One region of the Barnesiella sp. ET7 genome, then DNA from elsewhere that is predicted to be linked to it. Evidence: riboswitches for the same ligand, from Rfam matches in the RefSeq annotation. Region 1 holds a riboswitch; each other region holds the start of a gene.
The links. A riboswitch is a leader RNA that binds a small molecule or an ion and turns the genes downstream of it on or off. The one in region 1 is predicted to bind cobalamin.
Positions count from the first base shown of each region.

Region 1 (8,074 bases):
ATTTGACGGCCGGAGCCTCGGTGCTGGTGGCAAAGTCGAATCCCCAGATCTGGTTCTGCCCGAAGAGGGCATACGATTTGAGGGTATTGATGTAGACACGTCCCGACTTGGGGTGCACGCCCAGTCCGTTGTAACGGATGCCGGCGTTCTTGTCCAGAGCAGAGAGGTCGACCATCCATTGCTCGGCCTCGAGACCCGAGTCGGCCTTGAGATCTTCGCTCTCGTCGAAAGGCAGACAGTAGACCGTCACCCCATCGGCATAGTAGAGGTTGTTGCCATAGGCGGCGAAGGCCTCGCCCGACGAACCCACGGCCGGTTCAACGCCTATGCGGCGCTGAATCATCGAGCGGTCCGACAGGTTGAACTTGCCGATGGCAATCTGTCCCGAGCCTACGGTCGTCGAGGTAGAGGTCATCACCCACATCCGGCCGTCGTCGGCGCCCTGAATGCCCAGCACACGGTTGATCATGCAGGGGATGCTGTACGGGAACGAAATCGACGTCACGGCATCGCTCTCGGTCGAGAGCTCGAGAATCTTGCTCAAATAGCCCGACTTGAAGGTGTAGGCCTTGCCTCCCATCGTCACGAAGCGGCTCTTCGGCGCACCGTCCGAACCGGTCACGAAGGTCAGCGACTTGGCCGTGGGGTCGAAACGGTAGATACCGGCGTTGTCGCGGATATAGAGATGCTGCTCGTCGAGCACGGCGATATGCGTGGGCCAGTCGAGCCCCTGCAGGTCGTCGTTCGTGTAGGCGGCCGTCCGCTTCAAGGTGTGGGCATCGGCCACCACCAGCATGCCGTCGTTTTCGAACACCGTGCCGTTGGGGTTCTTGTTGCCGTTCTGCGAGATGATATAGACCTTGCCGTTACAGAATGCCATGTCCTGTGCCACGTTGCCCAGCTCGGTACCGTTGACCGTCTTGTAGGCATCGGCCACCACATACCCCTCGGGCGAAATCCAGGTGAGCGAGCCGTTCTCGGTAGTCATGTTCCCCTCGTTGAGCACAAAGACCCCGGCCGGGTCGTCAAAGGCATTCAGACAATACAGCTCCACCTTTTGCGAAAGGTTCTTCCCGCCTGCGCCCGCTACCGTGACGGTGAGCGTAGCTTTTGTTTCGGCATCGGCCATGGCCGAGATTTCGATTTTCCGGGCATCCTGGTCGACCGTTGCACTCCACCCGGCGGGCAGCGATTCGGTCTTGACCGACTGCACATGCTCTGCCGCATAGGCAATCTCTACTTGGGTATCGGGAACCACAAATACCGGCACATCGGTTGCAACAGCCGTTGTCCACTCAAACTTCGGGTCGGGCATCGGTTCTTCACTCTCTTTCGAGCAACTGCCCATAATCAGAGCTACCGCTACCAGCAGCACGCCCCACATCTTTCTTACTTTCATCATTCTACTTTTGGATAAAAATCTATTATTTAACAAGTTGTTGAAAATTTGCAAAACAAGGTCCCGGGCCGGAGAAGAGACGGCAAGCCCGGCCGTTGCCATATTGTCAAGACGGCAACGCGTCGTGCCTGCCTGTTCCCGGGCAGATGCCCCAACAGGTTTACACAGCACCCCGACACGGGTTATGAATGGCTCGAAAAGCCTGAAAAAAGTATATAGCATTTACGTCGTACATTTAACCGTCCTGTCCACGGGCTCGATTAAAAACAAAAACTGACGGCAGGTCTTCTGACTGACTCCCCACTCGAGGCCTTCCCGATATTGCAATCAGTGGCGTATAGAATTCGAGCGGTTGGCGGAGCTTCACAGCAGCGGGACTGTCCGGGATTTTCACCCGATTCCCTTTTAATCCTCGAGGCCCGGCGGGCCTTTTGGAACCAATCGGCTGTAAAATTAGTATTTTTTTCTGGAGAAAGATAACTTTTTCGCTTCCTACTTCAAACAGATTGTATATGGTGCAGCTTATAGTCTTTATCCTCAGCGGTCTTGACAACACACTCCCCCCACAAAAAAAGCATGAGCGCATATAGCCGAGATGCGGCTGTATGCGCTCATGAGTTTCTCTGAAGAAGTTTTGCCGGTTCTCTCCTACACCGGCTCCATTTTTTTCTATACTGCCAAACTTATCTTACCAGAACCTTCTGGCCGCCGATAATGTAGAAACCGTTCGGCAGATTCTCGGCAGCAACCTCCCGAGGTACGTTGGCCCGCACCTTCATGCCTTGCAAATTGAAGACATCGACACGGGCACTTCCCGAATCCACACAGTCGGAGACCACAGACTCGATGCCCGAACTCGCCGATTGCCCCTCGAGTATCCAGGCATTCAGCTCCTTTACCCGGGTCGTGGCCGAGGCAAAGGCTTCGATGCCGTTGGCATCGGCTTCGGTGGGGAAGACACGGATGGAGGTAGCCCACTTGTCGTTCACGAAGATGTCGAGGATGGAGTGGTCGATAAAGATATTTATCTTCAGCTCACTCCCCACGGCCGGACGCTCGGGCAAGATGCAACGATAGACACCGTCGTATACGCCGGCGTCGTTGGTCAACCGAGGCAGGGCGCTGAAGTCGGCCACGAGTTCACCCGTTGCCGGAGTGTACGAAACAACGGCCTTGGCACTGCCGCTCTTGAAGATGTGGAAACCGAAGTCGGAGGCACCCACCTCGAATGTGCCGCATATCTCGACCGAGCGTCCGCTCACAGGCGAGAGGTCGAGAGTACCGTTCAGGTCGAACCCCGTGCGGGTAAAGGTGGTCGTGGTGCGTAACCCGGTCAACCCCTCATAAGGTTTCTGCGACAGCGAGCCGTCCTCAGCAATAGACCACTCGCGAGGCAACGAATAGCAGTGAGCCCAACCCAGGTTCCAGTTGGAGACCGACGACAACTTGTCGGGGACAATGCCCAGGGAAATCACCTTGTCGTTGTGCCGATAGATGGTGGGCGACAAGAGACCGAAGCCGTCGCGGGAGTTCAGTTCGACCAGACGCGGTTGCGAAGAATCGGCATCGGGCACAAACTTTCCATCGGCGGCAATCGAGCCCGTCCAGTACAGGGTGTGAACACCTTGCGATGTGTTGAGCGGCGTGACGGTGAACAGCCATCGGCCGTCGGGCATCGGGGTGATGTTGGGCATCTCCCAGAAGGTACCGGCTTCGGCAGCCGACGAGCCCGTGAAGAAGAGGTCGCCGTCGTTGCTCCACATGCCGGTGAGCGGGTTGTAGCGATGCAGAGTGGTTGTGCCTACCCCATTCTTCGAAGAGCCCACAATGATGTAGGCGTTGTCGCCGTTGCGGAAGAAATAGGGGTCGCGGAAATCGTCGGAGAGTCCGCTGGGGCGACCACCGATAATGGGGTTGCCAGGCAACTTGCTCCACTCGTTCAGGTTGTCGGTGACAGGTGTGGCCTGCGCAATCGTGGCCTTGGCATAATCTACGGCCGTATAGAGGATGTTGGGCTCTCCACCCGTCACCTCATCGTCGGCAAAGACACAGCCGCTCCAGCAGCCCTTGATGTCGTAGGCGTCGCCGGGAGCCAGGGCAATCTTCTCCTCCCGCCAGTCGTAGAGGTTTTCGCTCGAGATATGTCCCCAATGCAAGCGGGCCATGTAGGGGCCGTCGGCATTCTTCTGGAAGAAGAGGTGGTAGCGGCCGTCGGCATAATACATGCCGTGGCATTCGTTGGTCCACCCGGCGGCAGGCATACCGTGGAAACGCGGACGCAGCAAATCGTCGGCAAAGCGCGAGGCCGGTATATCGAGGTCGGGCTCATGCTCGGGTTGCCAGGTCTGTATCTCGTCCAGCGACTTAGCCTCGTTCCAAATCGAAATATCGTCAATCAGTCCGTTGAACGACATCAGCTCGAAGGGACCCGACAGGCGGGACTCGGAGCCCTGCCCCATGTAAAACGAACCGGCGGCAAACGAGACAGAACCGTTGGCCCGGCTCGAGCCTACCTCCACCCCGTTGTTGTAGAGCTTGATCGACCGGTTGTCGCAGTCGATTACGGCCACCAGGTTGTTCCAGCTATACGTAGGGAGCGGCGTGCTCGCCTCGATACTTACCGGCCAACCGCCGATGTAGGTCTCGAAACTGTACTTGCCGTTAAAGCCGAGGTAGAAACCGAAGCCCGTCTTGCTGTCCCGGTCGAGACAGGTGACGATGGGGGTCTTCTCCGACGTATCGGTATCGATTTGGATAATGGGATAGCACGGGAGGGCCACCCATACCGAGACGGTCATTTGCGTGGCATCGGCAGCCAGGATATTGTCCAGACGGGCATCTACCCGCGAGGTATAGCCGTCGAACCTTAAGGCGGCACCTACGGCTCCGTCGACATTCTCGGGGGCGAAATTTCCCTCGACCGTAAAGCGGTCGCCACTGATACGCTCCTCGATCTGCCCGGAATCGACATTCATAGGAAAATGGGCAACCAGTTCGGCATTTAACGACAACGCCGACGCCATGGCGGCAATAACTGAAAATGATTTAATTCGATTCATTGATACAAATTCTTTTGAGGTTTGGCTGGATACGACACAGATGACGCACCTCGACAGAGAGGGTTACGCCATCTGTGTTTCAATAAGTTTTATTTCAGATAATCGAGAATGTTCATAGTCAACTGCTCGATGTTGTGCTGATAGGGATTGGTACCCGAGTTCTGGTTCCACTCATAGGCGGCAAAGCCGTTGGCGATGCAACGTCCGTGCTCGGCATTGGCATAGAACTCGACCAGACCGGCCACGCAGTGGTCGCGCACATGGCCCCAGGTGGCCAGCACGAGGGCGTTGGTAGTCACCTCGAAGTTGCGAATCACGTCGGGATAGTTGCCTTTCCCGTAGATGTTGCAATCCCACAAGCAGTTGTGGTCTTCGCGTTGACCGGGACCGATGAGCGGCAGGCTGTTGTAGCCGTAGTTGTTGGGGTCTTCCATCGTGAGGCCCTCGTATACGGGATGCGAGGTGCGGTCGTAGAATCCCTGGTCGCTGCCGTTGCGGAAGTCCCAGCCCAGGTAGGGGTTGATGGTCCACACGTCGGTACCCGTCCCGCCTTCGCCGTTACCGTAGGTCGTGGGAGGCATGGTCGACGGCACGAAGCCGAGGGGTACGGTGAGCTGCGTAGCCATGTTCGAGAGGTAGAGGCTGCCGCCGTTGGCCGAGTATTGGCGCAGAGCGGCGATGGTCTCGTCGGAGGTTATCTCGGCCGGCAGGTTCTCCCACCCGAGAGGCAACCCCACGCGGTCTATCTCGATCCAGAGCACGGGATAGATGTCGGCATCCAGGTCGGCAAGCTGCGAGGGTTGGATGAGCTCGGCATTCTCCTGCTCCATGAACCAGGCGGCCGCAGCCCGCTCGTCGTCATCGGGGAGCTGCTGGATGGTGGCGGCAGTCATCAGGTAACCCATCTTGGGGGTGATGTAGGGAACCGTCACCTGTACCGAAGTACCCTTCGACGTATAATACTCGTCATATACCAGGGCCACGGTGTAGGTCAACTCCTGGTCCATCGGCTGGCCCTTCATCTCGCACGAGGTAGCCGACGCCTCCAGCACGACGGCGGCATCGGCCTCGTCGGCTCTGAAGACCTTGACGGCCGTAATGCCCTCTTCGTCGGGCAGGGTCCAGTTGAGTGTAACGGTACGGCCGCTCACCGAAGCCTCGAGGTCGGTCACATTGGCCAGCTCGATATAGGGAATCGTAGCCGTCACCGAGACACCCTCGGATACATAGCCTCCGTTATAGAGGACTTTCACCGTGTAGAGATACTCCTCTTCCATAGGCTGCCCCTCCACCGAATAGGAGGTTACGCTCCCCTCGAGGCGTGTGGGGTTCGACGAGTTGCCGTTGGTAATCAGCAATACCCCCTCTACCCCATCGGCTGCGGGCAGACTCCACGAAAGATTGACCACATAGCCGTCGATGTCGGCTCTCAGGTTACTCACCTTTTGCAAATCCGGAATTTCGGTATAACCGGTCGGCTCAAATTCCGAGCATGCACCAAACATACCGCACAGCGTGGCAAGCAGTATGAAAATGCCATAAGATATTTTTTTCATCGTACTTTCTGATTTAATGTGTTATTTATACAAGTCTCCTGCATTGTCTACCTGGTTGACAGGAATCGGGAAATAGATTTCGTCGCTCGAGAGGTTGGCTCCCTGGTAGTAGGTCCGAATTTTCCCTTCGGTTTCGTAGTAGTTGTTTACCGTTTCGACTACCGTACCCCAGCGCACGAGGTCGAACCAGCGCAGACCCTCCATGGCCAACTCGAGGCGGCGCTCCATACGCACAGCCTTGCGGGCATAGTCCTGATTCCAGCCCGTAGCCGGATATTCGCTCACCTTGTAACTGGCCACCATGGGGTTGCAGTCGATGGGTTCGTACGAAGCGTCGACCGAGCGGGCGGCCTTGCGGCGCACGTCGTTGATGAGGGTGCGAGCCTCCTCGAGATCCTTGTTCTGCTCGATCAGGGCCTCGGCCTTCATCAGCAGCACGTCGGCGTAGCGGATGAGCAGACCGTTGAGCGACGAGGCCCCCCAGGGCACGATACCGGGTTTGACATAGGGCGACTCGGGTGCCGGATAGGGCTTTTTGCCCGAATACTGCCCGTAGAGCTCGAGGTTGCGGCACCACTTCTCGTTATACTGGTGCGAACGCCACGGCATCCCGATACGGCCTACCGTAAAGTCGAGACGGGGGTCGATGTTGCCTTCGAAATCGGCACGGTCTACATTCTGGTCGTCGGGAGCACCATCGAGATAAGGCAGACCGTTTTCGTCGGTACGGAAGGCGTTGACCAGATCTTGCGAAGCCAGATAGAAGTCGTCGCCGTTGCCATAGAGGTTGCCTTCGGACCAGGTACAGTTCAGACAGTTGTTGTAGTTATACTGGTCGGGCGAGTTGGCCGACGAGAACTGGATGGCCAGTATCGACTCGTACTGGTTGTTGTACTCGGGTTTCGACATGTCGAGGAAGTTGGGATAGAGCTCGTACTGATGGCTGTCGATTACGTAGCCGGCATAGGTCTCGGCTTCGGCCCAATCGGAGGTGAAGAGGTCGACACGAGCCAGCAGGGCAGCAGCCACATAGCGGTTGAAGCGGCCCACCTCGGCCTGCGTTGGGGGCAGTATCTCGTAGCTGTCGCGCAAATCCTGTTTGATAAACTCGGCAATCTGCTCGCGCGAATACTGGTCGGCCCGGCATTCGCTGGGGTTCACGACGGTTTCGTCGAAGTAAGGGAACTTTTCAAAGATGCGCAGCATATCGAAGTAGAAGTATGCCCGCAACGTCTTCATCTCGGCCACATACGAGTTTTTCTCCTGGTCGGAAATCGAGGTAGAGGCCTGGATGCCACGGATGGCGGTGTTGCACCGGCTGATCGAATAGTAGTTGTTGCGCCATTTGAAGGTAACCACATCGTTGTCGCTCTGCACATTGCCAATCTCGAGCTGGTGGATGTAACCCTCCATGGTCACACCGTCGCCCCCCTTGAGGGCGTCGTCGGACCGCACGTCGAATACCCAGTTGTTGATAGGGCCGGCAAACGACTCGTTATTGCCGAAATAGTGGTTGAGCAGCGACGCATAGGCCGAGGTCATCAGGTCGAGGGCCTCCTCGTCGCCAATCTGTTCGTCGGTAAACGTACCTTGCGGTTTGGTGTCGAGCATATCCTCGCATGAATTCATGGTCATGCCCATTGAAAGGATAGCTGCAACCCATATTGCTTTTTTTGCTATGTTTTGTATCATGTTCATGGTTCGTCGTTTTGAATGTTAGAACTGGAAATTCACGCCCACCGTAAAGGTGCGGGGACGGGGATATGCACCATTGTCGATGCGTGCACCATACTCACCGGGAAGGATTTCGGGGTCGAGACCCGTATAGGAGGTGAGGGTAAAGACATTCTCTACCTGCCCGTATACCTCGAGGTTCGAAGCACCTATCTTCTTGATGAGATTCTTGGGCAGTGCGTAAGAGAGTTTCAGGTATTTCATCTTCATGTAGGAACCGTTCTCCACGTAGTACGACGAGAAGCGGCTCTCGTTGTTGTCGTCGGTCAGCGACAGGGCCGGAATATCGGTATCGGTATTGGTCGGGGTCCAGGCATTCAAGATCT
Region 1 is NZ_JANRHM010000004.1:150,157-158,230, forward strand. Features, by position in the region: gene NW211_RS03990 (DUF5074 domain-containing protein) at 1-1,402, opposite strand, end outside; cobalamin riboswitch at 1,660-1,856, opposite strand; gene NW211_RS03995 (LamG-like jellyroll fold domain-containing protein) at 2,083-4,458, opposite strand; gene NW211_RS04000 (DUF4960 domain-containing protein) at 4,548-6,014, opposite strand; gene NW211_RS04005 (RagB/SusD family nutrient uptake outer membrane protein) at 6,036-7,649, opposite strand; gene NW211_RS04010 (TonB-dependent receptor) at 7,731-8,074, opposite strand, start outside.

Region 2 (8,074 bases), 150 kb from region 1:
TCCATTGGGCACCCACATTGACCATAAAGACCGGTTTCGTATCGCTGATACCGGAAATCATGCTTGAGCGGTACATCGCGTCCAAGTCGAAACCCAGTTGGGACCCTACCGAGAAATGGTTCTGCATGGACAGCATGCAGGCCCATTTGTTCCGGTCGAAGGGAATATCCCAGAAGTGGTCACAGCGGTTGCGGTCATTGACCACGGTGGCATTTACCTGCGAGGAGAGCCAGTTCCCGATGCTGAACGGAATGTTGGCACTCATGCCGAAGGACTGGTAGTAGTTCCAGTTTTGCGTGCGGTACACAAGAGCCAGACGGTCTTTCGCCTGATACATCTCCATCGTGAAATAATCGTCGATGCGCTCATAAAACAGCGACAGCATATACTTCTGCAGGAAGAGGTAGTTGGCATTCACGCTATACACATTGGCAGGTCGCAGCCCTTCGATAGTCTGAATCTCTTCGTAGGCATTCATGTAGGTGGTGCTGGTCTGCATGTCCCAATAAGTGGGGTAGTCCTTTTCCGACGAAACGCCCAGCATGAAGGTGTGCTTTTCCGACGGCGAATAGCTGAGACTGGCCTGCGGATAGAGCGACCACTTGTGATAGTTCCCGATGGAGTAATACTCGCCGGTTGCCGAGAGCGAAAGGTACAAACCGTTTGCAAACTCCTTGTCGAAGCCGGCATACAAGTTGGCTATCTGCTCGTAAAGGCGCGAGGTGGAGTTGTCCACATTGTCCTTTCCTTCCGTCTGATTGAAGAGCTGACTGTTTCGGTTGTCGGTATAGTCATATCGGACACCGTACTTCAAGGTCCAGTCGTTGGCCAGGCTGTGGCTCTGGTCGGCATATACCGAGACCTTGCGTATCTTCTGGTCCGAAGTATAGTCAAGCAGTTGGCGCGTATGGTCTGTCAGTTCGCTCTCCAGGTGGTTGTAGTCGTTCATCGAATAGTCCGTATAGTCCACGCCGAGGTCCAGCCCGAAGCCCGAGGAGTAGCGGGCAAAGACATTGTGCAGCCAGCTGTCCTGCACCTTGTCGTTGTGGCTGTTCTGAAAATTCCCGTTCACATCGATGGTCCCCTTGCCGTTGCCCGACAGGGCACCGTTGTATCCCACACTCAGCGCATTATCCTCGTTTATCTGATAGCCATACTCGGCATAGATGTTATGCTTCCACCCCTTCGTGTTGATTTTCTGCCGCTGCGTGATGTCATATACTTGCCCGTCATACTGGTGCATGGAGGCCAGATCCATCACGGTCATGATGTGCGAATAGCCGGGGTTGTATGAGACATTCAGCGACGACTTGCCTTTTGTCAACAGAAAGTTTACATTGCCGCTGTAACTGCCGAAATACTGGTTGCTGTAAGTCGCCGAGAGTTCGCTTTGGAGCGTATTGTCGGCAGCCTTGGCCGTCACGATATTGATGGCGGCACCGCGCACATGATATTCGGGCGGCGTGTTATACATCACTTCGGCCGTCTGAACCTGCGAGGCAGAGGTATTCTTCAACATTTCAATCAGCTGTTCCTGGGTCAGGGTACTGGCCTTGCCGTTGAGGATTACCGTCACATCTTTTGCCCCGATCAGTGAGAGCTTGCCGCTCCGGTCCTGTACTCCCGGCAGCTTGCAGATAGCCTCGTAAGCATTGTTGACGATATGCTTTTTTGAGATGGCCGAAATATCATAACTCAGTTTACCCTGTTCCACGGTTACCAAAGGGCGTTCTCCCTCGACAACCACTTCGGCCAGGCTATGCTCTTTCGGCTCCAGTACGATGATGCCGGCGTCACGCGTCTGACCCTTTACCACCTGGGACTGATAAAACAGATGCTGGACGATGAGCAGATAGCGGTCTGCCATGGGTTCAAGGCTGAATGTACCGTCGGCTGCAGAGATGGCTGCGCCCAGGTAGGTCGAATCGGGCAGCTGCATGACGACGGTTGCACCCTCCACCGGCTGCCGGTCGGTATCTACTATTTTTCCTGTTGTTTGACTCCAGACAGGGATTGAACTGCAAATGAGAATAATCAGGCAGAATGCTGTCTTTATGAGATTCATAATGTCCTATTGTATCGTATGTAATCACATGTCACCAAGTGATTTATTTCGAGCCGTCGGGGTAGGGGCAGGCTTCGCCCGTAGCGATGTAGGTCGGGCGTTGGGCGTCGGTCGATTTCAGGTAGTCGGTCAGTTCCCGGGCCAGAGCTTCGGCAATTGCGGGTTGCTCGAGAGCCAGGTCGTGCTGCTCGCCTATATCTGCACGCACGTTGTAGAGGCGGCGTTGCTGCGTTTCCCAATGGTAGATGAGGTGATAGTCGCCTTTCAGAATCGACGAGTAGGCTCCGTAGCCCTCCTCGGTATTCTGGGTTTCGCCCCATAGGTTGGGGAAGTGCCACACGATGCTGCGCTCGTGACGGGTCGAAGGGTTGCGCAACACGTCGGCAAAGCTCACGCCGTCGGTCGTCTGTACGGTCGAGTACTCCTTCACACCGGCCATCTCGAGAATCGTGGGGAAGAAGTCCTCGATCATTACCCGTTGGTCGCACACGCTGCCGGCCTTGGTCACGCCGGGCCAGTAGACCATCATCGGCTCGCGCACGCCACCCATGAAGGCCGACCCCTTGCCGGCACGTGCCGGGTAGTTCTGGTCGCGGTTTTCACGGCCTTGGCGTACGTTGTTCAGCCCCTGTCCGCCGTTGTCCGACATGAAGAGGACGATGGTATTGGCTGCCACCTCGGGCTGGCTTTCGAGAAAGTCGAGCAGGTCGCCCAGGCTCTTGTCCATGCCCTCGACCAGTGCGGCATATCGGGCCTCGTTTTCGTTGAGGGGGGCATCGAGTTGGATATCGTAGCGGTTGCGGTAGTAGTCGCTGAATCGGGCATCGTCGTCGTAGGGCGAGTGCACGGCATAGTGCGACATGTAGAGGTAGAAAGGTTGCTGCCGGCTTATCGGCTGTTTCAGGGCCTCGATGGCTTCGCGTGTGAGTGCTTCGGTGAGGAATATATTCTGCCCGTGGTATTTCTCCAGGCCCAACACTTCGAAGGGCGAGCCTTGGCCGAAGTTACGCGTGCCCAGATAGCTGCCCGGTGCCCCGTTGGCCCCGCCGCCGATGTTCACGTCGAAACCCATGGTCGAGGGGTCGGCCCCCGATGTACCCTTGGCGCCGAAGTGCGCCTTGCCGCAGTGTATCGTGTAGTAGCCGTTCTGGTGCAGAATCTGGGGGAACGAGGTGATACGGGTCGAGTTTTTCAGGTCGGCGGTCAGGGTCGTGTGTGCCGGTTGTATGCCGTTGTAGTTCCACTCGGGCAGTTGAATCACGTCGCTCGAGGCGTCGGTCTTCTGGTCGTAGTTCAGGGTCCAGTTGGTCACCCGGTGACGGGCCGCATTCATGCCCGACATCAGGCTGCACCGCGTGGGCGACGAGATGGCACAGGCGTAAGCCTCGGTAAACTTCACCCCCATGTGGGCCAACCGCTCCATGTTGGGGGTACGGTAGCGGTTGTTCAGGGGAGTTGACTCGGAGTAAAACGGAACCGATGTATCTTGCCAGCCCATATCGTCGACCAGAAACAGAACGATGTTGGGCTGTTGTTGTGCTTGTATGAGACCGGTGCCGGCAAGCGAAGCCAGCAGCAGGGTGCTTTTCAGGAAAAAATTCTTTTTCATGTTGTGCTTGGTATTATATGAGTTTTCTCGGGAAGACCGAAAATGGTTACAATGATAACGAAAATCTCGATTATTCAGGACTCTCGCTCCATAAAACATGTTAATGCCCACTCCTCGAGCGGTGGACCGAAGGGGGAGCGGGCATTTGTATCGTGTCGTATCGGGCGGGTCAGGCTTGCCGCTTCGGGCGGTTGGCTGCGCGGGTCATGCTGAAGGCCCGTTTGTAAAATATGAATATGGGTATGGTGGCACCTACACCCAGCGAGAAGAGTACCGAGGCTGTGGTGATTCCGTTCTTGAAAATCTCGAGCAGGTAGTGTATGGCCTCGTTGTCGTTCCCGCTGCTTTGCAGGAATCGAATGAGCGAGAATACCGTGCGGTAGGCATACATACCGGGAATCATCGGGAGCAGGGCCGGTATGTACAGTACCGTGGCCGGGCAGAAGATGCGGTATCCGGCAGCCAGGCTGAGCATACCTATCGAGAAGGCAGCGATAAACGAGGCCGAAGCCAGGTCGAGGCCTGCATATTTCAGCAGTACGAACCGGATGCTGTGACCTACGGCCGCCAGTAATGCTGCATACAGAATGGCCCGGCGGGGCGGGTTGGAGATAACGGCGAAGCCTATGGCTGCAATGGCAGCTCCGATGGCGTCGGCAATGACCGAGCCTAATATTTGCCAGTCGATCATAACAGTTTCCCTCCCATCATTAAAAGAGTGATACCCATACCGAAGGCGATGCAGACAATCAACAGCAGGGCGTTGATGAGTCGGGCGGTGCCGGCCAGCACATGACCTTCGATAATATCGATAATCCCGTTAATCAAGGGGACGCCCGGTATGAGGTAGAGCACGCTGGCACCGATAGCGATGTCGGGGGTGGTGCCCCAGTGCTGCCACATGGTAATCGAGGCGATGAGCGATGCGACAAATGCCGATATGGTGAATACGAAATAGTGGTTGAAGTGCAATATTTGTTTGATGCGGAATCCCACGAGCGTAGCCACAAATACGGCGGCTACCGCTATCCAGTCGCCGTTGAAGAGCCGGCAGAACGAAGCATTGGCAAAGCCCACCAGAATCCACACCGTCCACGGGTTCATGCGAGGTTTGCTCGTGATGGCGTGGAATTTCTCCCACAGCGTGTCGAGCGGGAGGTGGTTGTCGTAGGCTTCCCAGCTGAGGGCGCTCAATTCGGAGTTGAATTCAAAATTGATTGCCCCCGATTTCGCGGTACTCACCGTGCTGTATACGTGGGCGTTGTCCTTGCTTCGCAAGGTCATGCTGATGGTTTTGTGAAAGAGTGTCATGTGGGCTTCGAACCCAAACGACTCGGCTATACGGGCCGTGTTGCGCACAATACGCGAGGTATGTACGCCCGATGCCATCAAACAGGTCGCATATTCCGTGAGGAATTGCGATACCGATTTCAGTTCTTCGTGTACGTTGTTCACCTTATTGTAGTATTGACCAATGTTTCAGCGTGCAAAGATAGTGAAAGGCGAGAGCAGTGGCAAATGGAAAACGAAGTTTTCGACATTTGACAGAGCCGAGCCGCCTCCTTTCTTCTGGAAAGATAGTGAAAGGCGAATACAAAAAAGCCAAACTTGTTTGAGATTTTTTGTTAAGCCGCATCTATCTTCGTATAACAAAGACAGTGAAAGGCGAGAGCAGTGGCAAGTGGAAAACGAAGTTTTCGACATTTGACGGTGCCCGGGCCGCCCATTCTCTTCTTTCAAGATAGAGATTGGAAAGAGAGAACCGATAGCCGGTGCATGTTGACCGCATCGACTATCGGCTCACAGGTCGGGAGTAGTCGAGGCGAACGATTTATTCGCCCCAAACGCTCTTCGCAATATTTTTCATCGTTACGATTTTGCTCCACATCATCTGTTCCGAGACGATGCTGTTGCCCTCGTTGTCGCGGAAGTCGCCCTGGCTGCTCAGGTGGAGCGACTCGAGCGGGAGCAGACGAGCTGCATTCTCGATGTGCAGCGTGATGCTGCTGGTCGATATGGGTTGCAGGCTCGAGGTCGAAATCAATCCCAGAATCACCTCTTTGCCCTGGCAGTAGTTGAGCATGGAGAGGTCGATGTTCTCGTTTTCGCGGTCGCCGAAGTCGAGTGCAATGGCATCGGCCTGGGTCGAGAGCAGCAGCTCGGCCGTCTTCTCCTTGTCGCCCACGCGCCACCACTTCTCGTGGAACTGCAGCGAGATGCACATGTCGTCGGGTTTCTGAGCCAGACAAGCCTCGGTGAGTTTGGCCGAGGTAGCCACCAGCGAAAGCAGGTCGATGTGTGCGGCCTGGGCCACCTGCTCGAGGTCGCTGTTGCCGGCCAGGTTCCAGGCGTAGTCGCTCAGTTGCAGGAATCGGCACCCCATGTCGTAAAACTCGTTGATGACCGTCTGGTAAGTTTGGGCGATGTCGTGCACGAGCAAATCCATATCGGGGTAGTAGCGCCCGGTATTGTAGCGGTTCTCGGGGCGGAGCAGCTCGGCCAGCAGTGTAGCAGGCGAGGGGAGCAGCACCTTGGCATACATGTCGCCCCCGATGATACCCGTCAGGTAGGTGAAGCGCTGGGTCACCTTCGGCGTGGAGGGGTAGGCGTTGTCAAATCCGATTTTGCCCGAGATAACCGACTCCTTCACCTCTTCGGGTTGAGCCGGTTCCTGTTTCGTGATATTCTCCAAGTGGTGGAAAAAGTCGAGATAGTTGGTCGACTTGTAGTCGCCGTCGGTTACACACTTCAGCCCTATCTCTTTGCACTTCTCGACAATGCGATAAATCTCTTTATCTTCGATTTCGTGCAGCTTGGCCGAACTCCACACCCCGTCGTGATACAGTTTGCGGGCTTCGACGAGGGGCTCGGAGTATACGAAGCTCCCCGTTATATCTACACTAAAAGGAATTTTTCTTGCCATAATCTTTTCTTTTTTAGTTAAATACTGAATGGCGGAATAGAGTCGCCCACGCGACGCCTACTCCTATTGCTCAAGCAAAAAATCTCTTTTTTCCGAAAAATTTTCTTTCGACCGGCGGCTCGGTCCACGGAGCCGGCAACAGTTGTTTCTACGCAATCGGCAGGTCTTCTGACTTGTCTCCCTCTCAGACGCCTTCCCAATCGAGTCTGGATTAGTGGCATTGCAGTATTTGTCTGAAAACTCATACGAAACTCACAGCAGCGGGCCTGTTCGGGATTTGCACCCGATTCCCTTTTCATTGCCTCGGCCGAATCGGGCGGGGCAAACCGATTACGGGGGACAAAGTTATATCCTTTGTCCTAATTTTACAATGTTTTTCTAAAAAAATCTTACACAAAAGAGACTGTGTCTTTTGTATTCCGCTGAAGATTAGCTATTTATTCATATCCGAAAATCTCGGAAACGATTCGGGGAATATCGGTGTTGTCGATGGTTCCGCCAAACTTTTCGGCACCCGCTCCTATGGCATAGAGGGGCACATAGCCGGCCGTGTGCGAGCCGCAGGTCCAGGCGATGCGGGCTATCTCGTTGATGATTTGTTTGGCCGTTTCGGTCATCGGTTCGTTGGCCTCGTAGAGCGACTGTACCAATGTGTCCGAGGGGTTGAGCAAGGTCTCCTCGTATACCCGTTTGAGGCGGGCCTCCTGTTCGGCCGTAAGGGTGAGGTGCGACCAGAAGCCGAAGGCCTGCGACAGAGCCGTTTTCACCCTCTCCCACGAAACCGGTTCTCCAGCCCGTCGCCAGTCGGCAATCTGCCGGGTGAAGGTCGAGCCGCTCATCGTCTGGTACTGGAGCGCCTGCAGGTTGAGGGCATATTCGCCCGTGCCCAGTACCACACCACCCGTTTCGTGGTCGGCCGTAACAATGATAAGGGTTTCGTCGGGGTGAGCCCGGTAAAAGTCACAGGCAATCTGTACCGACTCCTCCAGGTCTTTCACCTCGCGCAGGTCGGTAGCCCCGTCGCGCGTGTGTCCCGCCCAATCGATCTGAGCCCCCTCGATCATCAGGAAGAAGCCCCGCTCGTTGCGCGACAGGAAATCCACGGCGCAGCGGGTGAGGTCGGCCAGCCGCATGTCGCCGGGCCGGCGGTCTATGGCATAGGTGATGCTTCGCTCGGGAAACAGCACCATCTTCCCGGCCTTCTGGGCCTTGCGTTGGTAATCGTCTACACTGGTAGCCAGCACATATCCCCGCTTGGGCAGCAGGTCGTAGAGCGACTCCCTGCCGGGGAGCGACGGTTGCTTGAATCGGTTGCCGGCGTAGAAGTCGAACCCCGTCGCCAGCAGGTCGAGCCCCACCTCGTAGCGGTTGTTGCGGTTCCCCTGGTGGGCATAGAAGGCCCCCGGCGTGGCATCGTCGATTTCGCTGCTGGTCACGATACCCACAGCTGCCCCCTGCTGTTGAGCCTTCACCGCTA
Region 2 is NZ_JANRHM010000004.1:2,418-10,491, reverse strand. Features, by position in the region: gene NW211_RS03490 (outer membrane beta-barrel family protein) at 1-2,065, opposite strand, end outside; gene NW211_RS03485 (sulfatase) at 2,109-3,674, opposite strand; gene NW211_RS03480 (threonine/serine exporter family protein) at 3,844-4,365, opposite strand; gene NW211_RS03475 (threonine/serine exporter ThrE family protein) at 4,362-5,129, opposite strand; gene NW211_RS03470 (hypothetical protein) at 5,506-6,597, opposite strand; cobalamin riboswitch at 6,738-6,943, opposite strand; gene NW211_RS03465 (alkaline phosphatase) at 7,035-8,074, opposite strand, start outside.
Region 2: linked by a shared signal. The riboswitch ahead of NW211_RS03470 (hypothetical protein) and the one ahead of NW211_RS03990 (DUF5074 domain-containing protein) in region 1 are both predicted to bind cobalamin.

Region 3 (8,074 bases), on a different contig from region 1:
GTTCGGGAGCCGAGGCATCGTACAGTTGCCCTCTCTCCATTTTCTCTTGTTCGGTCATCATCGGCTAAGGTTCGTTTAGAAAGTGAAGACCGTCGATTTTCGACAGCCGGTTTTTGAGGTTCTCCATGCGGGAACGGCGTATGCGCAGGGTCATCTCGCAATCCATGTCGAAGAGTTGCGAGACGATGGTGGGCCCCTCCTCTTTGACGACACGCATCACCTCGTTCATCAGGGGGTATTCGAAACCGAACTGCACCTCGTCTTCGACCAGCCGCTCCACGATTTCGTTGGCGGCGATGGCTTCGGCAGCCGCTTCGCGGTAGGCCACGATGAGTCCGCTGGTACCCAGCTTGATGCCTCCGAAGTAGCGTATCACGACGATGAGGATGTCGGTCAGGTTGGCCGAGTTGATTTGCCCGAGTATCGGTTTGCCGGCCGTCCCCGAGGGTTCGCCGTTGTCGTTCGATCGGAACTGGGTGCGCTCGTGTCCCAGCATGTAGGCCCAGCACACGTGGCGGGCGTCGTAGTACTCCTTCTGGTATTTTTCGAGTTCACGCTTCACCTCGTCGACGGTTGTCACGGGGATGGCGAAGGAGAGGAACTTACTCATCTTCTCCTTGTAAATTCCCTCCGAGGTGCGCGATATGGTCAAGTAGGTGTCGTCCATATACAAAAAAAGAGCTTACCTCTGCAAAAGTAAGCTCTTTTTGGGGAATACGCAAGTATCAATATTTGTGTTCGTTGCTTTCCATTTCACTGGCGGTGATGGGCTTTTTGTCCATGGCGCGCCATACGTAGAAGATATAGGCCAGCACAAAGGGGATGAGCAGCGATACTACGCTCATGGTTTTCAAGGTGAAGAGGCTCGACGAGCTGTTGCAGATGGTGAGCGAGCTCTGCATGTCGGCAGCCGAAGGGTAGTAGGGGGTGTGGTTGTAGCCGGCGATGAAGAAGAGGCTGAGAACCACCAGCACGGTGCCGATACCCGAGAACCAGATGCCTCGGGTGAAGTGCTGCCCGAATACCGAGCGGATGAGGGCATAGAGCACCAGCACCACACCCACGAGGAACATGAAGGCTACCCACGGCATTTCAACGAAATTGTAGAAATATTTGTAGGGCCGGGTAAATACCTCGCCGGTGAGCGGGTTGGTCTCGTAGCCGGTAGCCATCAGGGTAGCGGCCACGAACGAGAGGAAGAAGAGCACGAACACGATGCCGTTGACCAGCACCTGTTTGCGTGCCCGTTCGAAGAGGGTATCGTCCTTGATATTGTTCATGAAGTAGAGGGCTCCTTGTGTGCGGGCCAGCAGGAGCACCGTGATGCCCAGCAACAGGTTGCGCACGTCGAGCAGAGCCTCCAGGCCGTTCCAGTCGTTGGTCCAGCTGCTGATGACCGGTGCCCCGGGAGTGGTGAGGTTGGCCTTGTCGACCACGAAATCGGCTCCGGTGAAGAAGGTACCCACGGCTACGCCCAGCAGTAGGGGGCCCACCACGCCGTTGACAAAGAGGAAGGCGTCGTAGGTCTTTTTGCCCAGGAAGTTGCCGCTCTTCGAACGGTATTCATACGATACGGCCTGTATGATGAAGCTGAACAGGATGGCCATCCACAGCCAGTAGGCCCCGCCGAAACTGGTGGAGTAGAAGAGGGGGAAGGAGGCGAAGAAGGCCCCGCCGAACACCACGAGGGTGGTGAAGGTGAACTCCCACTTGCGGCCCAGCGAGTTGATCATCATGCTCTTTTCAATTTCGTTTTTACCCATGGTCGCCAGCAGCGATTGTCCGCCCTGCACAAAGAGCAGGAATACCAGTATTGCGCCCAGCAGCGAGATGAGAAACCACCAATAGTGCTGGTAAAATAGTTCGTTCAGTTCCATAGTGTGTCTTTATTTTTTTTCGGTTCCTTTTTTGATTTGTTTCAACATGATACCCACCTCGGCGATGAGCAGGATGGTAAAGAGTGCGGCAAACAACCAGAAGGTGGTTTGTACCGAGGCTACCTCGATTTTCGAGATGGCGGCGAAGGTAGGCATGATGTCCTGGATAACCCACGGTTGGCGGCCCATCTCGGCCACAATCCAGCCGGCTTCGAGGCAGACGTATCCCAGCGGAATGGTGAGTATGGCTACCCACAACATCCATTTGAGGTTATGCAGTTTCTCTTTGTAGGAGAGGATGAGCACGAGGATGAAGAAGAGGATAAAGTAACCGCCCAGGATAATCATGATGTGGAACGAGTAGAAGACAAACGGCACGTGGGGAATGAGCTGTTCGACCGAGTCGACATAGCCGTAGCCGAAGTATTCGTAGTTGGCATCGAGTCGGGCCCGGGCCTCGTTCATGGCTGTGGTGTCGTTGTTTTGCCGGGCCGTGTTGAAGTCGGCCAGAGCGGCGATGGCCAGGCGGCCGCGCTCCATCTTCTCCTGAGCCGAGAGAGCGATAATCTCCTCACCCTTGAGGTTCTTGTCGGGGTAACCGCCGTCGATGATGTCGTTGATACCCGGCACGAAACCGTCGACCTGGCGCGTAGCCAGTATTGAGAGCAGTTTGGGGATAGGTATGTCGAAAAGAAACTCCTTCTCGTTGTTGTTGAACTCCTTGGCCGGATTGAGAATACCGAAGGCGATAAGCTCCTGCCCCTCCTTGCCGTGGTAGACACCCTCCATGGCAGCCAGTTTCATGGGTTGCTTGTCGGCTACCTGATAGGCCGAACCGTCACCGGTGTAGGCTACGACGAGAGCCCCCACCAGACCTACCCAGGCCCCCACGCGGATGCTCTGTTTGGCCAGGAAGTTTTCGCGATTCTTAAGCAGATACCATGCACTCACGCCCACGACGAAGATGCCGCCCAGCACCCAGCCGGCCGATACGGCGTGGAAAAACTTGTTGACGGCTACCGGCGAGAGTACCAGCGCCCAGAAGTCGTCCATGACGTTGCGGGCAGTCTCGGGGTCGAACTTCATGCCCACGGGGTATTGCATCCACGAGTTGGCTACCAGAATCCACAGCGCCGAAATCGAGGCCCCTATGGCGGTGAGCCAGGTCGAAGCCAGGTGGAACCGTTTGCTCACTTTGTTCCAGCCGAAGAACATGACGGCGATGAAGGTCGCCTCCATGAAGAAGGCCATGATGCCCTCGATGGCGAGCGGCGCCCCGAAAATGTCGCCCACGAACCAGCTGTAATTGGACCAGTTGGTACCGAACTGGAACTCGAGAATGATACCGGTTGCCACCCCGATGGCGAAGTTGACGCCGAAGAGGGTCATCCAGTATTTGGTAATGGTTTTCCATCGTTCGTCGCCGGTACGGTAGTAGATGGTTTCCATGATACTGACGATTATGCCCAACCCCAGCGTGAGGGGGACAAACAGCCAGTGATAAATAGCGGTGAGTGCAAATTGTGCCCTCGACCAGTCTACGAGCGTGAAAAGATCGTTCATAACTCCTGTGATTGTTGTTGTTGAGAATTATTGGTATTGGTGAGATTTTCGATGACGGCATTGGCCCGCTCCTCGTCGGTATCGAACTCTTTTTGCAAAATGTTGGGGAAAAAGAAGAGCCGCAGGATAAAAAACATGATGAACAGTTTGATAAGAATGATTGCCCAAAGTGTTTTTCCCAAGGTCATCGATCGGAATCCTTCAAGGTAGAATCGCCATACGCGCACTACGAAATTGTCGTTTTTCAAGGTTTGGTTTTCTTCCATAAGTGTATTGTATGTAGATGAAGAAAATTTTCGCAATATTCGGTAAAATTTGTGATTGATACAAATTTATAACCGTTATTTTTTATTACGAATCAATACTTTTTTCACAAGTAACGATTGGGGTGCAGGTTTGGTTTGGAATAATTTCCAAGAAAAAATAGAACAGTATCAATAATTTGTGTTACCTTTGTCACGCATTGGTTTCGAAACCCCGTCCGGGGCGTAGAATGAAAAGGGAATCGGGTGAAAATCCCGAACAGTCCCGCTGCTGTAAGCTCCCGTAGAGGTGCCGAGAATACTTGAAAGCCACTGATTATGACGATTGGGAAGGCCTCGGTTACCGGAGTAAGTCAGAAGACCTGCCATGCTTTTAGTCATTAGCTTTCGGGGGGTAGAGCTTGTGAATCTGCGGAAGGGTGGCCTACACGCGTCCGTCTGTTTACACCGACTTGTATCGAAAGAACCCGCTCCGAGGCTGTTAAAAAATAGTCCGATGGAAAGACTTTGTCGTTGGGTATCGTTTGTGTGTGCGATTGGGGTACTGGCTGCTCTGCCCGTGCGGGTGTGGGCCGATGAGACTTCGTCGACCGACTCGATACAGACCCGGTCGCTGGGCGAGGTAATGGTCACGGCCAACCGGTATAGCGAGGTGATACCCTCACAGAAACTTGCAGGGAAGGAGTTACAGGCTCTCAACAGTTTTTCGGTGGCCGATGCCATACGTTACTTTTCGGGTATTCAGATTAAGGATTACGGTGGAGTGGGCGGTTTGAAGACCGTCAACATCCGCAGCATGGGTACCAACCACATGGGGGTATATTACAACGGTATCCAGTTGGGCAATGCTCAGAACGGCCAGGTGGACCTGGGGAAATTCTCGCTCGAGAACATCGAGGAGATTTCGCTCTACAACGGGCAGAAGAGCGAGATATTCCAGTCGGCCCGTGAGTTCGGCTCGGCCGGTTCCATCTACCTCACCACCCGTCGGCCCAAGTTCAAGCCGGGTGAGAAGTCGCACCTGAAGGCCTCGTTCAAAACGGGGTCGTTCGACTTGGTCAACCCCTCGGTGCTCTTCGAATACAAGCTCAGCGAGAGCGTGAGCATGACCTTCAACAGCGAGTGGACCAACTCGAGCGGTAAGTACAAATTCCGTTACAAGCGGGTTACCCCCTCGGGCGAGGTGGCCTACGACACCACGGCTACCCGGCAAAACGGCGACATCGATGCCGTGCGTTTCGAGGGCGGTCTGCAGGGCTATCTCTCCAACGGTTTTTGGAAAGCCTACGTCTACCATTACAGCTCCGAGCGGGGTATCCCCGGCGCCATCGTCAACAACGTGTGGCGCAACGGCGAGCGGTTGTGGGACCGCAACACCTTCGTGCAAGGCGTCTATCAGCAGGATATTACCCGCAAGTACAGCCTCAAGGTCAATGCCAAGTATGCGTTCGATTATACCCACTATGTGAACAACGACGACAAGCTGATGCGGGTCGACAACCAGTACAAGCAGCGCGAGGTCTACGTGTCATTGGCCAACAAGTATTCGATACTCCGCAACTGGGACGTGTCGGTGGCCTACGACATGCAGTGGAACGGCCTGTCGGAGTACCTCTCGGCCAGCCGCTACACCCACTGGATTTCGGCCGCTACCGCCTTCTCGCTGGCCGACCGGCTGAAGATGCAGGCCAGCGTGCTGGCTACGCTGGTCGACGAGACGGCCGAGGGGCAGACCAAGGCTCCCAACAAGAGCAAGGTGACACCCGCCGTCTTCCTCTCGTACCAGCCGCTCAAGCGATACAACTGGGTGCTGCGAGCCTTCTACAAGCAGATATACCGCATGCCCACCTTCAACGACCTCTATTACACCGATATGGGCAACTCGGCCCTGAAGCCCGAGAGTGCCACCCAGTACAACGTGGGCTTTACTTATGCCGTGGCACCCAAGACGGGATTCCTCTCGGGATTCCATACCGGTGTGGATGCCTATTACAATCTGGTGAAGGACAAGATTGTCGCCTATCCCAAGGGGCAGCAGTTCCGCTGGACCATGCTCAACCTGGGGAAGGTCGACATCCGGGGCGTCGACGTGCAGGCCACGGCCACCTTCCGGCTGCCGCTCGAAATCGGGCTGATGACCAAGGTGCAGTATACCTATCAGGAGGCCATCGACATCACCAACCCCAGCGACAACTACTACCGCGACCAGATACCCTATATCCCCTGGCACAGCGGCTCGGCCATTCTGGGGCTCACCTACAAGGATTGGGGCCTCAACTACAGCTTTGTCTACGTGGGCGAGCGGTACAACCAGCAGGAGAATATCGAGTATAACTATGTGCAGCCGTGGTACACGAGCGACATATCGCTGGTGAAGTCGTTCAAAATCAAAGCTGTGAATCTGAAAGTGACGGCCGAGGTCAACAACCTGTTCGACCAGGCCTACGACGTAGTGCTCAATTACCCCATGCCGATGCGTAACTATCGGTTTGGCATAGCTATCGAATTATGATGAGAGGCAGAATTTTACATATAATTATCGGGATGATGCTGGCGATGCTGGTATCGATGACCTCGTGCCGGGAGGACGATGTGATTGTCCTCACCGAATACGAGTCGTTGCCGATGCTCGACCGTGAGTCGCCCTTTGCCGGGTTCTATCTGCTCAACGAGGGCAACATGGGGTCGAACAAGTGTACGCTCGACTTTGTCGACTTCGAGCAGGGGCAGTATGCCCGCAACCTCTATGCCGAGCGTAACCCCAATGTAGTCAAGGAGCTGGGCGACGTGGGGAACGACATACAGGTCTACGGTTCCAAACTCTATGCCGTCATCAACTGCTCGCACAAGGTCGAGGTGCTCGACGCCCGTACCTGCCAGCGTATCGGCCAGGTCGATATTCCCAACTGCCGCTACGTCGCTTTCGACGGCGGCTATGCCTATGTGTCGTCTTATGTGGGGCCGGTTGGCATCGACCCGAATGCCCAGCTCGGCGCCGTCTTTCAGGTCGATACGGCCACCCTCGAGGTGACAGCCGAGGTGACGGTAGGCTATCAGCCTGACGAGCTGGTGGTGCAGGACGGCCTCATCTATGTGGCCAACTCGGGCGGATACCGCAAGCCCAACTACGACTATACGGTCTCGGTGGTCGACATCGCCACGATGACCCAGATACGCAAGATTCCCGTGGGGATAAACCTGCATCGCATCCGGGCCGACCGCTACGGCAAGTTGTGGGTATCGTCGCGGGGCGACTACAAGTCGGTGCCTTCGCGCCTGTTTGTTCTGGAGAAGGACCAGCGCACCGGCCGCATGGAGGTGAGCGACACGCTCGATATTCCGTGTAGCGAGATGGAGATTTGCGGCGACTCGCTCTACCTCTACAGCGTGGCCTGGAGCGATATATCGCAGGAGAACCGGGTGACCTACGGTATTGTCGACGTGCGCACCGGCCGGTTGGTATCGGACAACTTCATCACGGACGGTACCGAGACCGATATCGAGATTCCCTACGGGTTGAAGGTAAACCCCGAGAACGGCGACATCTACGTGACCGATGCCAAGAACTATGTGTCGAGCGGAAACCTGCTGTGCTATGGCCGCGACGGGAAGCTCAAGTGGAAGGTGCGTACCGGCGACATACCGGCGCACATGGCTTTTTTGAAGAAAACAAACTAACAGGATATGAAACGGATATTGTACTTTTTGTCGATCGTGTGGCTTGGTTTCCTGGCCGCTTGTCAGTCCGATTCCCCGGCCATGATTTCGCTGGGACTCGACGATACCTATGTGGTGGAACGCATGAAGAGCCTCACGCTTCACCCCGAGTTCAGCGGGGAGCGCTATGAGTGGAAGCTCTCCTACGAATCGACGGCGGTCGACTCGCTCGTGGCCACCACCCGCGACTATACCTTCGTGGCCTACGAGACCGGTACCTACTGGCTGAAGCTGAACATCTACGACTCGGCCAACCCTGTCGAACACCTCATGCAGATTGTGGTCCGCCAGGAGGAGGTAGCTTACAGCCCCTACATCACCCGGGTGCATGAGTATCGCCCGGCTCCGGGGCAGTTTGTCAACGAGCTGCCCGAGTATAGCGAGGGCGATACCGAGGAGACCATGCGGCAGAAGGCCGAGGACTGTCTGGCCTACAATGCCGGTACGATGGTGTCGCTGGGCGGTTACGGCGGTTATATCGTCGTGGGATTTGACCATACGATTGTCAACCGTCCCGGCGAATACGACTTCAAGGTCTTGGGCAATGCCTTCTACTCCACGGGCAAACCCACTGCCGCATCGGGCGGCAGCAGCGAGCCCGGTATCGTGATGGTATCGGTCGATGTCAACGGCAACGGCCTCCCCGATGACGAG
Region 3 is NZ_JANRHM010000006.1:109,041-117,114, reverse strand. Features, by position in the region: gene NW211_RS05340 (sugar O-acetyltransferase) at 1-61, opposite strand, end outside; gene NW211_RS05335 (YigZ family protein) at 65-667, opposite strand; gene cydB (cytochrome d ubiquinol oxidase subunit II) at 726-1,877, opposite strand; gene NW211_RS05325 (cytochrome ubiquinol oxidase subunit I) at 1,887-3,440, opposite strand; gene NW211_RS05320 (DUF4492 domain-containing protein) at 3,437-3,706, opposite strand; cobalamin riboswitch at 3,888-4,088, shown strand; gene NW211_RS05315 (TonB-dependent receptor) at 4,200-6,215, shown strand; gene NW211_RS05310 (YncE family protein) at 6,215-7,381, shown strand; gene NW211_RS05305 (cell surface protein) at 7,388-8,074, shown strand, end outside.
Region 3: linked by a shared signal. The riboswitch ahead of NW211_RS05315 (TonB-dependent receptor) and the one ahead of NW211_RS03990 (DUF5074 domain-containing protein) in region 1 are both predicted to bind cobalamin.